2 regions of the Amycolatopsis endophytica genome follow, and region 1 is predicted to be linked to the other one. Evidence: riboswitches for the same ligand, from Rfam matches in the RefSeq annotation. Region 1 holds a riboswitch; the other holds the start of a gene.
The links. Region 1 has a riboswitch for thiamine pyrophosphate ahead of thiO (glycine oxidase ThiO). Riboswitches for the same ligand answer to the same signal wherever they lie in the genome.
Positions count from the first base shown of each region.

Region 2: another riboswitch for thiamine pyrophosphate. It lies ahead of HNR02_RS14500 (thiamine ABC transporter substrate-binding protein); the one in region 1 lies ahead of thiO (glycine oxidase ThiO).

Region 1 covers NZ_JACCFK010000001.1:2,495,856-2,501,705, forward strand. The annotation lists gene HNR02_RS12395 (SIS domain-containing protein) at 1-105, opposite strand, end outside; gene HNR02_RS12400 (GntR family transcriptional regulator) at 234-962, shown strand; gene HNR02_RS12405 (hypothetical protein) at 1,130-2,074, shown strand; gene thiE (thiamine phosphate synthase) at 2,397-3,053, opposite strand; TPP riboswitch at 3,085-3,193, shown strand; gene thiO (glycine oxidase ThiO) at 3,188-4,294, shown strand; gene thiS (sulfur carrier protein ThiS) at 4,294-4,494, shown strand; gene HNR02_RS12425 (thiazole synthase) at 4,499-5,260, shown strand; gene HNR02_RS12430 (MarR family winged helix-turn-helix transcriptional regulator) at 5,346-5,777, shown strand; gene thiD (bifunctional hydroxymethylpyrimidine kinase/phosphomethylpyrimidine kinase) at 5,808-5,850, opposite strand, start outside.
Region 2 covers NZ_JACCFK010000001.1:2,914,841-2,920,690, reverse strand. The annotation lists gene HNR02_RS14515 (ABC transporter permease) at 1-510, shown strand, start outside; gene HNR02_RS14510 (ABC transporter ATP-binding protein) at 507-1,505, opposite strand; gene HNR02_RS14505 (ABC transporter permease) at 1,508-3,109, opposite strand; gene HNR02_RS14500 (thiamine ABC transporter substrate-binding protein) at 3,106-4,146, opposite strand; TPP riboswitch at 4,168-4,276, opposite strand; gene HNR02_RS14495 (4a-hydroxytetrahydrobiopterin dehydratase) at 4,310-4,600, shown strand; gene HNR02_RS14490 (hypothetical protein) at 4,663-4,914, shown strand; gene HNR02_RS14485 (VldE C-terminal domain-containing protein) at 5,282-5,850, shown strand, end outside.

The DNA of each region.
Region 1 (5,850 bases):
CCTCGGTGGTCGCCGGGCGATCGCGGCGGCCACCTCGGCGATCTCCGCGCGGCGGGCCACCAGTCCGCCGAGGACGGCGGGCTGCTCGGCGATTTCGGCGGCCATGTGCTGTCCGGGGTTGCTCATCCCTGATTCCCTTCGAAGGTCTAGACCAATGCTACCCCGGGCGCGTCCACATCCGGAAAGGGTAGTTTCATCCTGCGCCAGGGGCGCGGTTCGAGGAGGAGTCGGTCATGTTGGAGTCAGCCACGCGCGGTCAGCGCGAACCGAAGTACTGGGCGTTGAAGCAGCACCTGCTCGACCTGCTCGAGACGATGCCGCCGGGGTCGCCGATTCCCACCGAACGCGCGCTGGCCACCGAGTTCGCGGTCTCCCGCACCACCGTGCGGCAGGCGCTCGCGGACCTGACCGCCGAGGGCCGGCTGCACCGGGTGCAGGGCAAGGGCACGTTCGCGGCCGAGCCGAAGCTGGCGCAGCGGCTGCAGCTGTCGTCCTACACGGAGGACATGCGGGCGAAGGGGCGCGAGCCGTCGTCCCGGTTGCTGGAGGTCGAGGAGCTGACGGCGGAGCCAGAGCTGGCCAAGTTGCTCGGCGTCCGCAACGGCGCGAAGGTGCTGCGGATGCGCCGTCTCCGGCTCGCCGACGGGGAACCGATGGCGCTGGAGACCACGCACCTGCCGCTGGGCCGGTTCCGCGGCCTGCGCAAGCACGTGTCCGCCGGGGGCTCCCTGTACGCGGTGTTGCGGGAGCACTACGGAGTGGAAATGGACAGTGCCGAGGAGACGATCGAAACGGCGCTCGCGGGACCGCAGGAGGCGGATCTGCTCGGAGCCGACGTCGGCACTCCGATGTTGTTGCTGTCCCGGCATTCGTTCGCCGCCGACGGCAAACCGGTCGAATTCGTGCGGTCCATCTACCGCGGCGACCGGTACAAGTTCGTGACGACGCTCTCGCGTCCGTAGCTCCCCAAGATCCCTTGATGTCAAGGGATTGTGAACCCTGATTTGTCCAATGTGGACGATGTAGAGTGGCCTGCGTCACCTTCCGGCAACGCTGGGAGCATCTCAATCGACAAACACGTTGGACACGATGGGGTCACATCGAGAGGGAGAGCGAACACACCGCGATCATGAGCGAGGCGAAGGAAGAGAGCAGCGAGAAGAAGGCTGGGTTGTCTCCGGCGCAGGTGCTGGCGTCGGCGCTGGCGGCCGTGACGGCTGCCTTCCTGGGCTCCACGCTGGGTGTGGCGGGAACGGTCATCGGTGCCGGGGTCGCGAGCATCGTGACGACGGTGGGCGGTGAGTTGTACCTGCGGTCGTTGCGGCGCACGCGCGCGGCGGCGCGCAAGACGGCCGAGTTGCTGGCCGTGTCGGAGAACCGGCAGCAGACGCGGATCATCCCGCCGACAGCCGCGCCGCGCTCGACGCACCCGCTCATCAGGTATCAGCAGAACGGGGCGCCGCAGCGCAGACCGGCGACGCAGCTGACGGACGTGCAACGGCCGGACGTGCAACGGACGCGGATCGTGCACCCGGTTTCGGCGCCGCTGTCCGGCACCACGCGCCGCATTCCGATGGCCGGGCAGGGCGGCTCCGGGAGTGGTGAGAAGACGGTCTTCATCCCGAAACCGCAGGATGCCGGGCCGGAGACGCTGGCGGTGGGCGGTGATCTGGAGGAACCGCCGTCCGACGGGAAGAAGCCCTGGTGGAAGAACCGGTGGACCCTGATCGGGGCCACGAGTGTCGTCGCGTTCGTGGTGGGGATGCTGGCGATCACCGGCTTCGAGGCGGCGACCGGGAGCACCGTGTCCGGCGGGGACGGCACCACACTGGGCCGGGTGGTCGGCGGATCGGGCAAAAGCGTGGAGACGACGTCGACCCAGGTGACGACCGTGACGGAAAGCTCATCCGCCGACGACGAACAGGCCCCCGCGACCACCAGTGCGACGCCGACGGAGTCGTCGAGCACGGAGGAAACCGAGTCCCCCGTGACGACGACCGCCCCGAGCACGAGCGTGCCCGAAGAGCCTTCGGGCGCTTCGGAGACGGTCACCACGGCGCCGAGCAGCCCCTGAGCCGAGTGCGTGGACCGGCGCTGTGGGTAGTGGGCGCCGGTGGGATTGGGCCGTGGGAACGGGTCCTTCGCGGTTTCGGTCGCGAAGGACCCGTTTTTGTTTGTGAGTCCCGACTTCGCCCCTGGCCCCGACTTCGGCCAGCGAGCCCCCTCACAGGGCGTGGGCGGGCGCGCTTCGCGAGCGAGCGGGACCGGGCGCGGTGGGAGGTGGAGTGCTTGGCGATCTTGTCGATGAACGGTCCGTTCATCGCTCGGTGAGCGTCCCATTCAACCGGCAACGGAACCGGGCCGGGCGCCGACTCAGACGAGTCGGCGCCCGGCCGTCACCCCAGTTGGGTCCGCAACCCCCGCGCAGCTGCCTCCGGATCGGCTGCTTCCGTGATCGCCCGCACCACGACCACCCGTGAAGCCCCGGCCGCCAGCACCTCCGGCAACCGCTCGCCGTCGATGCCTCCGATGGCGAACCACGGCCGCGCGACGCCGGACTCCGCGGTCGCGCGCACCAGTTCCAACCCCGGCGCCGGGCGGCCCGGTTTCGTGGGCGTCGGCCAGCAGGGGCCGGTGCAGAAGTAGTCCACGCCCGCCTCGACCGACGCCGCGCGGGCCTGGTCCACGTCGTGCGTCGAGCGGCCGATCACCGGCTCCTCGCCGACGATGCGGCGTGCGACCGGCACCGGCAGATCGTCCTGGCCCAGATGCAGCACATCCGCCTCGACCGCGAGCGCGATGTCCGCCCGGTCGTTCACCGCCAGCAGGGCCCCGTGCCGGGCGCACGCCTCGGCCAGGATTTCCAGCGCCGCGAGTTCCTGACGGGCCTCCAGCGGGGCCCCCTCGCGCTTGTCCCGCAGCTGAACGATGTCCACCCCGCCCGCGAGCGCGGCATCGGCGAACTCGGCCAGGTCCGGCCGGTCCCCGGTACACAGGTAGAGCCGTGCCACGTCGAGGCGCTTCCTGATCTCGTCACCACTGAGCCCTGGCATGGCCCCGACCCTATCTCGCACGTTAGGGTGGAGGTGTCCGCACGGGAGCCCGAGCCACGGGCTGAGAGGGAGCTGCCAGCGCTCCGACCGTGGAACCTGATCCGGATCATGCCGGCGCAGGGAGCGTGATCTTCATGAGCAACCATCATGTGGCGGTCGTCGGCGGCGGGGTCATCGGCCTGTCCGTGGCCTGGCGCGCCGCGGCAGCCGGGCACCGGGTGACGGTCGTCGACCCCGCGCCCGGCCGCGGCGCGTCCTGGGTGGCCGGCGGCATGCTGGCCCCACTCGCCGAAGCCTGGCCCGGCGAAGAAGCAGCCCTCGCCCTCGGGGAGGAGTCCCTCAACCGCTGGCCGGAGTTCGCGCAAGCGCTTGCGGCGGACGGTGGCAACCCCGGTCTGTCGCAGGCGGGCACTGTCGTCGTGGCCCTGGACCGCGCCGACGCGGACCAGCTCGACATCCAGGCCGCGTACCTGCGCTCGGTCGGCCGCGAGGTCGAGCAGGTCACCGGCAGGTCCCTCCGCTCCCTCGAACCCGGTCTGGGCGCGGTCCGCGGCGGTCTGCTCGTGCCCGGCGACCTGGCCGTCGACAACCGCAAGCTCCTGCGCTCCCTCGAAACCGCCGCACTACGTCACGGTGCGGAGTTCACCGGCGACCGGGCGGTCGCCGTCCAACCCGGCTGCGTGCGCACGGCGCACTGCGAAGTCCGGTGCGACGCCGTCGTGGTCGCCGCGGGCGCCCGCAGCGCGGAACTGCACCCCGTGCTCGCGCGCGGTGTCCGTCCGCTCAAGGGCGAGATCCTCCGTCTGCGGGCGAGGCGCACGAGCCTGCCACCTCCCACGCGCACGGTTCGCGCTGTCGTCGAGGGGCGACCGGTGTACCTCGTGCCGCGCGAGGACGGCGAACTCGTCCTCGGCGCGACCCAGTACGAGGCGGGCTTCGACGAGACCGTCAGTGCCAAGGGCGTGCGGGAACTCATCGAGGCCGCCGAACGGATCTTCCCGAGCGTCGGCGAGTACGAGCTCACGGAAACGGCGGCGGGACTGCGTTCGGCGAGCGCGGACACGCTCCCGTTCATCGGTGACCTGGGTGACGGCGTCCTCGCCGCGACCGGGCACCACCGCAACGGTCTGCTCATGGCGCCGGTCACCGCCGACGCCGTGCTGGCCTGGCTGGCCGGGGAAAAACCGCCCGAGGAGGCGCTCGCGGCGGACCCGGCCCGCCTGGAAACCGGAGGAGTCTGATGGAAGTGCAGGTCAACGGGGCCTGGCAGGCGGTCCCCGACAACGCGACGGTGGCCGACGTGCTCAAGGCGGTCGACGCACCCGATCGCGGTGTGGCGGTCGCGCTGAACGGCGAAGTCGTCCGGCGCGGCGCGTGGCCGGAGACGGTGGTGCGCGCGGGCGCGAGGCTCGAGATCCTGACGGCGGTACAAGGTGGGTGAGATCATGTTCGACGGCGACCAGCTGGTGATCGGGGAACACAAGCTCGACTCCCGGCTGATCATCGGAACCGGGGGCGCGGCGAACCTGTCCGTGCTGGAACGGGCGCTCGTCGCGTCCGGCACCGAGCTGACGACGGTCGCGTTGCGCCGCGCCGACGCCGAAGGTGGCTCGGGTGTGCTCGACCTGCTGCGCCGCCTGGGCATCAGGCTCCTGCCGAACACCGCGGGCTGCCGCAGCGCGGCCGAAGCCGTGCTCACCGCGCGCCTGGCGCGCGAGGCGCTGGAGACCGACCTGATCAAGCTCGAGGTGCACGCCGACGAGCGCACGCTCCTGCCCGATCCGGTCGACACCCTCGACGCGGCCGAGCAGCTCGTCGCCGACGGGTTCACGGTGTTCGCCTACACCAACGACGACCCGGTGCTCGCGCTGCGGCTGGAGGAGGCCGGGTGCGCGGCGGTCATGCCCCTCGGTGCGCCGATCGGGACCGGGCTGGGCATCCGTAATCCGCACAACATCGAGCTGATCGTGGCCCGCGCGGGTGTGCCGATCATCCTCGACGCGGGTATCGGCACGGCTTCCGACGCGGCGCTGGCGATGGAACTGGGCTGTGACGGAGTGCTGCTGTCCACCGCGGTCACGCGCGCGCAGGACCCGGAACGGATGGCGTACGCGATGCGCTCGGCGGTGGTCGCGGGGCGGCTGGCGCGCGCGGCGGGCCGCATCCCGCAGCGGTTCTGGGCCCACGCGTCCAGCCCGCCGCGCTGAACCGCGCGACTTCACCACGGTTTACCGGACCGAACACGTATCGTTTAGCGCACCGCGAGCGTCGGCGAGGTGAAGGAGCCCGAGAGTGGTTGAGTCATCCGAGGATGTCGCCGGGCGGCTGTTCCTGGCCGTCGGCAGGCTGTCCCGGTCGCTGCGGCAGGCGGGCACGCCCGGTCCGGGCCACGGCTCCATCTCCGCGCTGTCGACGCTGCTCGCCCTGGGGCCGATGCGCCTGGGCGATCTGGCGGCGAAGGAGGGCGTGGCGGCGGCGACGATGTCGCGGATCGTGGCCTCGCTGGTCGACGCGGGCTGGGCCAGCCGCGAACCGGATCCGATCGACCGCCGCGCGTGGTTGGCCACCGCCACCCCCGAGGGTGAGCGCATGCTGCTCGACCTGCGGTCCACGCGGGTGCACGAGCTGCAGAAGCGCATCGACCGGCTTCCGCCCGAGCACCAGGCCGCGCTCGGGCAGTCGCTCCCGGCGCTGGAGGCCCTGCTGGCGGGCGACGAGAGCTGAACTCGCGCACGGGAGCGTGGGACTCGCGGGTCAGCGGTGCTCGGGAGCCAGGCGCCAGAAGGCGGAGACCGGG
Region 2 (5,850 bases), 420 kb from region 1:
ATGCTCGCCCCGGTCAGCCGGGGCAGGCTGCTGATGATGAAGGCGTCGGGGGTCGCCACGTTCACGCTGGCCGCGACGTTGCTGATGGCCGTGGTCGCGATGGCCACCGGGCTGGTGATCAACGGAAACGGGTCGCTGTTCACGTTGTCCGGCAACACGTTGTCCTTCGTGGACGCGCTCGGCCGGGTCGCGCTGGCGGCGCTGTGGGTGACGCTGCAGCTGTGGGCGGTCGCGGCGGTCGCGCTGGCCATTTCGGCGTGCACCGACCACCCGATGCTCGTGGTGGTGTCGATGCTGGCCGGTGTGGTCGTGTCGTCGGTGCTGCTCCTGCTGTCCGCGGTGGACTGGCTGCACCCGTTCCTGCTGCCGCGGTCGTGGCAGGCCATCGCCGACATCCTGCGCGACCCGATCCCGGCCGACCAGCTGGGCGAGGGCGCGATCCGCGCGGTCTGCTACATCGTGATCGGCCTTTCGCTGGCCTACGCCCGGCTTTCCACGAGGGACGGTTAGCCGAGCAGCGCCACGCCGTCGGGGTCGAGGGCGAGGCCGATCTCGTCGCCCGGGTTGACGTCCGCGGACACCGCCGCGACCGCGTCCACCGTTCCCGCCGTCGTCCGGACGGCGAGGCGGACGTGGTCGCGGCGGTGCACCTTGCTCAGCACCTCGGCCGTGTCGCCCTCAGCCAGCCGAAGCCCGCTGGGGCGCAACCCCAGCCGCACCGGGCCGTCGGCCGCCTCGGGCACCACCACCTCACCGAAGGCGCATCGCACGACGCCGTCCGTGGCCTCGCCGTCGATCACCGTGGTCACACCGAGGAACCGCGCGACGCCCTCGTCGACGGGCCGCCGCCACACCTCACGCACGGCACCGGCCTGACGAATCTCCCCCGCCTGCAGCACCGCGACGCGGTCGGCGAGCGTGAAGGCTTCCTCCTGGTCGTGCGTCACCAGCAGCGCGGTGATCTTCGCGCCGTGCAGCACCTCGGCGAGATCAACGGCCAGCTGCTCGCGCAACCCCGCGTCCAGGCCGGAAAGCGGCTCGTCGAGCAGGAGCAGCCGGGGTTCGGGCGCCAGCGCGCGGGCGAGCGCGACGCGTTGCGCCTCACCGCCGGACAGTTCGGTCACGCGGCGCTTCTCGTACCCGGCGAGGCCGACGAGGTCGAGCAGGCGGCGCACCCGCTCGGCCCGGCCGGTCATGCCGTGCATGCGCGGCCCGAACGCGATGTTGCCCGCCACGTCGCGGTGCGGGAACAGCTGCCCATCCTGGAACACCAGCCCGAACCCGCGCTTGTGCACTGGCACGCGGGCGAGGTCCGCGCCGTCCCAGCGGACGCTGCCCGCGGCGATCGGCTCCAGACCGGTGATCGCGCGCAGCAACGTCGACTTCCCCGAACCGGACGGGCCGAGCAGCGCGAGCACCTCACCGTCCGCGATCTCCAGGCCGGCGCCGGACACCGCGGTGAACGAGCCGTACCGCACGGTCAGGCCGGACACGGACAACGCCATGGTCAGAACTCCCCTACCCGGCCGGACGCGAGCCGGTCGATCACGATCACCGCGGCGGCAGTGACCAGCATGAGCAACGCGCACGCCGCGTACGCCATCTGGTTGTTGAGCTGCCCCGGACGCGCGATGAGCGACGCGATCGCGACCGGCAGCGTCGGGGTCTGCGGGCGCGCGAGGAAACTCGTCGCGCCGAACTCGCCGAGCGCGACGACGTACCCGAACCCGGCCGCCGCGACGACGGCGCGGAGGGTCAGCGGCACGTCGATTTCGCGCCACACCCGCAACGGGTTCGCCCCGAGGGTCGCCGCGGCCTGCCTGAGCCGGTCGTCGATCGAGCGCACCACCGGCAGGACGGTGCGAATCACCAGCGGGATCACCACCAGTGCCTGTGCCAGCGGCACCAGCAGCGGCGACGTGCGCAGATCGCCGGGCAGCGCGTCGAGCGTGATGAGATACCCGAAGCCGACGGTCACCGCGGACACGCCCAGGGGCAGCATCAACGCGGCGTCCATCGATTCGCCGACGCCGCGCGCGAGCCGTCCCGGAGCGCGGCGCAGAGCCACGAGCAGCACCGACGCCGACACCCCGATGATCATCGCCAGTACGGTCGCGTCGGTGGCGGTGCGCAGCGAGTTCATCGCCGCCTCCCAGCCGGACACCTGCAACGTGCCGTCGTTGCCGGTGCTCGACAGCGCCCGGTACCCGGCGAGGCTCCAGCCGTCCTCGGTGGACACCGAGCGCACGAGCAGCGCGACGATCGGGGTCAGCAGCAACCCGAGCACGACGACCGCTCCGCCGATCACGGCCCACTCACCGCCGACCGGGCGCCGCGCGGTCTCCCGCCGCGACCGCAACCGCAGCGCGCTCTCCCGGCGCCTGCGCGCGGCCGCGCCGAGCAGCAGCGCGGCGAGCACGGCGGCGATCTGCACGAGCGACAGCGCGGCGGCACCGGTCAGGTCGAGCAGGTTCTCGGTGCGCAGGTAGATCTCGGTCTCCAGCGTCCGGTACCGCGCACCGCCGAGGATCAGCACGACACCGAAACTGGTGGCGCAGAACAGGAACACCACCGCCGCCGCGGACGTGATCGCCGGCATCAGCGCGGGCAGCGTCACCGACCGGAACGCACGCCAGCGGGACGCGCCGAGCGCGCGGGCGGCGTCCTCCGCGCGCGTGTCGAGCAGCGCCCACAGCCCGGCGACCGTGCGGCCGACGACGGCGACGTTGAAGAACGCGTTGGCGAGCACGATCGACATCCAGCCGCCGTCCGTCCACAAGGCACGGAAGGCCAGGCCGACCACCACGGTCGGCAGCACGAACGGGACCAGCACCAGCGTGCGCACGACGGCCACACCCGGCAGCCGGACGCGCGCCAGCAGGAACGCCACCGGCAGCCCGGCGACCACCGCGATCAGCGTCGAACCCGCCGCCTGCGCGACGGTGAACCAGGCCAGCCGCCAGGTCTCGCCCTCGGTCAGCGCGTCGAGCACACCGCCGTCGACGAAACCCAGCCGCAGGATCGCCCCGACCGGCCAGGCGAAGAAGACCACCAGGAACCCGAGCGGCACCGCGGCGAGCGCCGCCAGCCCGAGCCCGGCGCGGCTCACTGGCCGAGCAAGGAGCGCCACTGCTCGATCCACCGCTCACGCCCGGCCTGCACGGTCTCGGCGGGCAGGCTCGCCGGATTCGGCGGCAACGGGGCCGCCGCCGTCCACGACGCGGGCAACGCGACACCCGCACGCGCCGGGTAGACGTACATGTTCTCCGGCACCGTCACCTGGAACTGCTGCGACAGCAGGAAGTCGATCACCTTCTGCGCCTTGTCGGCGTTGGGCGAACCCGCCAGCACACCGGCGTACTCGACCTGGCGGTAGCAGGTGTCCAGCAGCGCCTTCGTGCGCGGCTTGCCGTCGTCGCCGATCTCGGCCGCGGGCGAGGACGCGTAGGACACCACGATCGGCCGCGGTCCCTTGCCGGAGGAACCGGAGAAGTCCTGACTGTATGCCTCCTCCCAGCCCGCGGCGGTGCGCACGCCGTTGTTGCGGAGCTGGGTCCAGTAGCCCTGCCAGTTCTGCTCGCCGTAGCGGGCGACGGTGCCGAGCAGGAACGCCAGGCCGGGCGAGCTGGTCGCCGGGTTCTCCACGACCAGAAGGTCCTTGTACTCGGGCTTGACCAGGTCGTCGTAGGTCGCGGGCTCCGGGATGCCACGCTCGGCGAACCAGGTGGTGTCGATGTTGACGCACACGTCGCCGAGGTCCACCGCGGACAGGCGGTGCTCCGAGTCGACGGCGTAGCGCTGCGGGCCGCGGTCGGCTTCCGGGCTGGTGTAGGGCGCGAAGACGCCCTCGGCCAGCGCGCGCGAGGCGAAGGTGGAGTCGACGCCGAAGGCCGCGTCGCCGATCGGGTCGGCCTTGGTCAGGACCAGCGCATTGGTGAGCGCGCCCGCGTCGCCCTTCTTGACGACGTTGACCGTGATGCCGGTCTGCTGCTGGAAGGCGTCGAGCACCTGCTGCGGCGCGGCGAACGAGTCGTGGGTGACGAGCGTGACGGTCGACGCGGCGTCGTCCGTGTCGTTGCCGGCCAGGGTGCAGCCCGCGGTCAGGGCGGCGACCATGCCGATCAGAACGCCCGTGCGGAATCTCATGACCACTCCTCGCTAGGGCCGGCGAGAAAGGTCGGGCCTCCCTGCGCCGGCATGATCCGGATCAGGTGCGGACGGTCGCGGGACGAACCCGCCTCTCAGCCCGGATCACCGGACTCCCGTGGCAACCGTGCAGCGTACCCGCTGCCGTACCACCATGGAGAACATGGCGGAACTACTCAGCGAAACCGACATCACCGAGGCCCTCAACAAGCTGCCGTACTGGCAGCGCGCGGGCGACGCACTGGAGCGCACGGCCGAACTCGCCGACTTTCCGCAGGCCATCGCCGTGGTCAACCGGGTCGCGGACCTCGCGGAGGGCGCCAACCACCACCCGGACATGGACATCCGCTGGCGCACCGTCACCTTCCGGTGCCGCACGCACTCCGCGGGCGGGATCACCGGGAAGGACGTATCGCTGGCCGAGCAGATCGACAACACGATCGACGCACTGTGATTTAGGGCGAACCGGCAACAGAGCGGCCGGTCCCGTGCGTTGCTCCGGTTGGAGGGAGACGTATGGGAAAGGTTGTCGCGCGACTGGCCGGTGTGTTCGCCGCCGTCGCCGTGTTGCTGGGTTTGCTCGCCGGGCCGGCGCAGGCGGTCGAAACTCCGTCGCCCGCGGAACGGACCAGCCAGGGAAGCGTCGCTGTCGACCCGCCGGGCGAGACGCGGGCCGTCGTCGTCGGGGCGCTGGCGTTCGGGGTGATGATCGTCGCGGCGGGCGGCGTGTTCTGGTACACGGCCCGCCACCGGCAGTCATCGGAGTGATTTAGGTCACACTGTTTCGCGAGCAGTAACAGTAGGGCCTCCGCGTGCGCTGTCACGCGCGAAAGGTCCTGCTCACTCCCGAGGTCGCCATGAACAGTACGCCCGTCATCTCGTCCGTCCAGCGCGCCTGGGTCAACGGTGTGGCCACCGCCGTCGTCCTGCTCGCCGTCCTCGTGCTCGCCCTGCTGGGCTGACAGCCCCGCAGGTCCAAGGCCCGCCGGTGTCCGGCGGGCCTTTTTCCTGCTCTGTTGATCTGTGTCGATGAACACTCGTTGGTGACTTTCCCGTGTCCGATTCGTAATCTGACCGGCGGCCATCCCCCGAACGGCCGGACAAGTCCCCTCCCCGAAAATGGTGATCTTCCGCAATGGTGGGCCGACATAGATCCAAGAAGAAATCCCTGAGAGTTCCACTGGCGATCGGCGTCGCCGCGGCGTTCGTGCTCGGCTTCGCGGTGTGGCTGACCGGCAACTTCAGCCGGCAGGACACCTCCAGCATGGCGGCGCAGATGGCGCCGCTGCCCGCGTCCTCGGCCCCCGCGAGCACGTCGAGCAGCACCCCGGCCCCGCCTCCTCCCCCGGTCACGACCACGACTCCGCCGCCCCCACCGGAGACGACGACCACGTCGGCCCCGAAGTCGACCACGACGAAGCCGAAGACCACGACGAAGGCCGCGAACGCCTGCTCGACGGTCCTGTCCGGCACGAAGCCGCACGTCGCGCAGGTGGGCAACCACGTGGCGGAGAAGTTCGACGTCGACGACATCGGCGGCAAGGCGGGCCGTTCCGGCACGAGCGACCACCCGAGCGGCCTGGCCCTCGACTTCATGGTCGACACCGCGACGGGCAATCAGATCGCCGAGTACATTCTCGCGAACCAGTCGGATTTCAACGTCAAATACGTGATCTGGCGGCAGCGCTACAACGACGGCAGCGG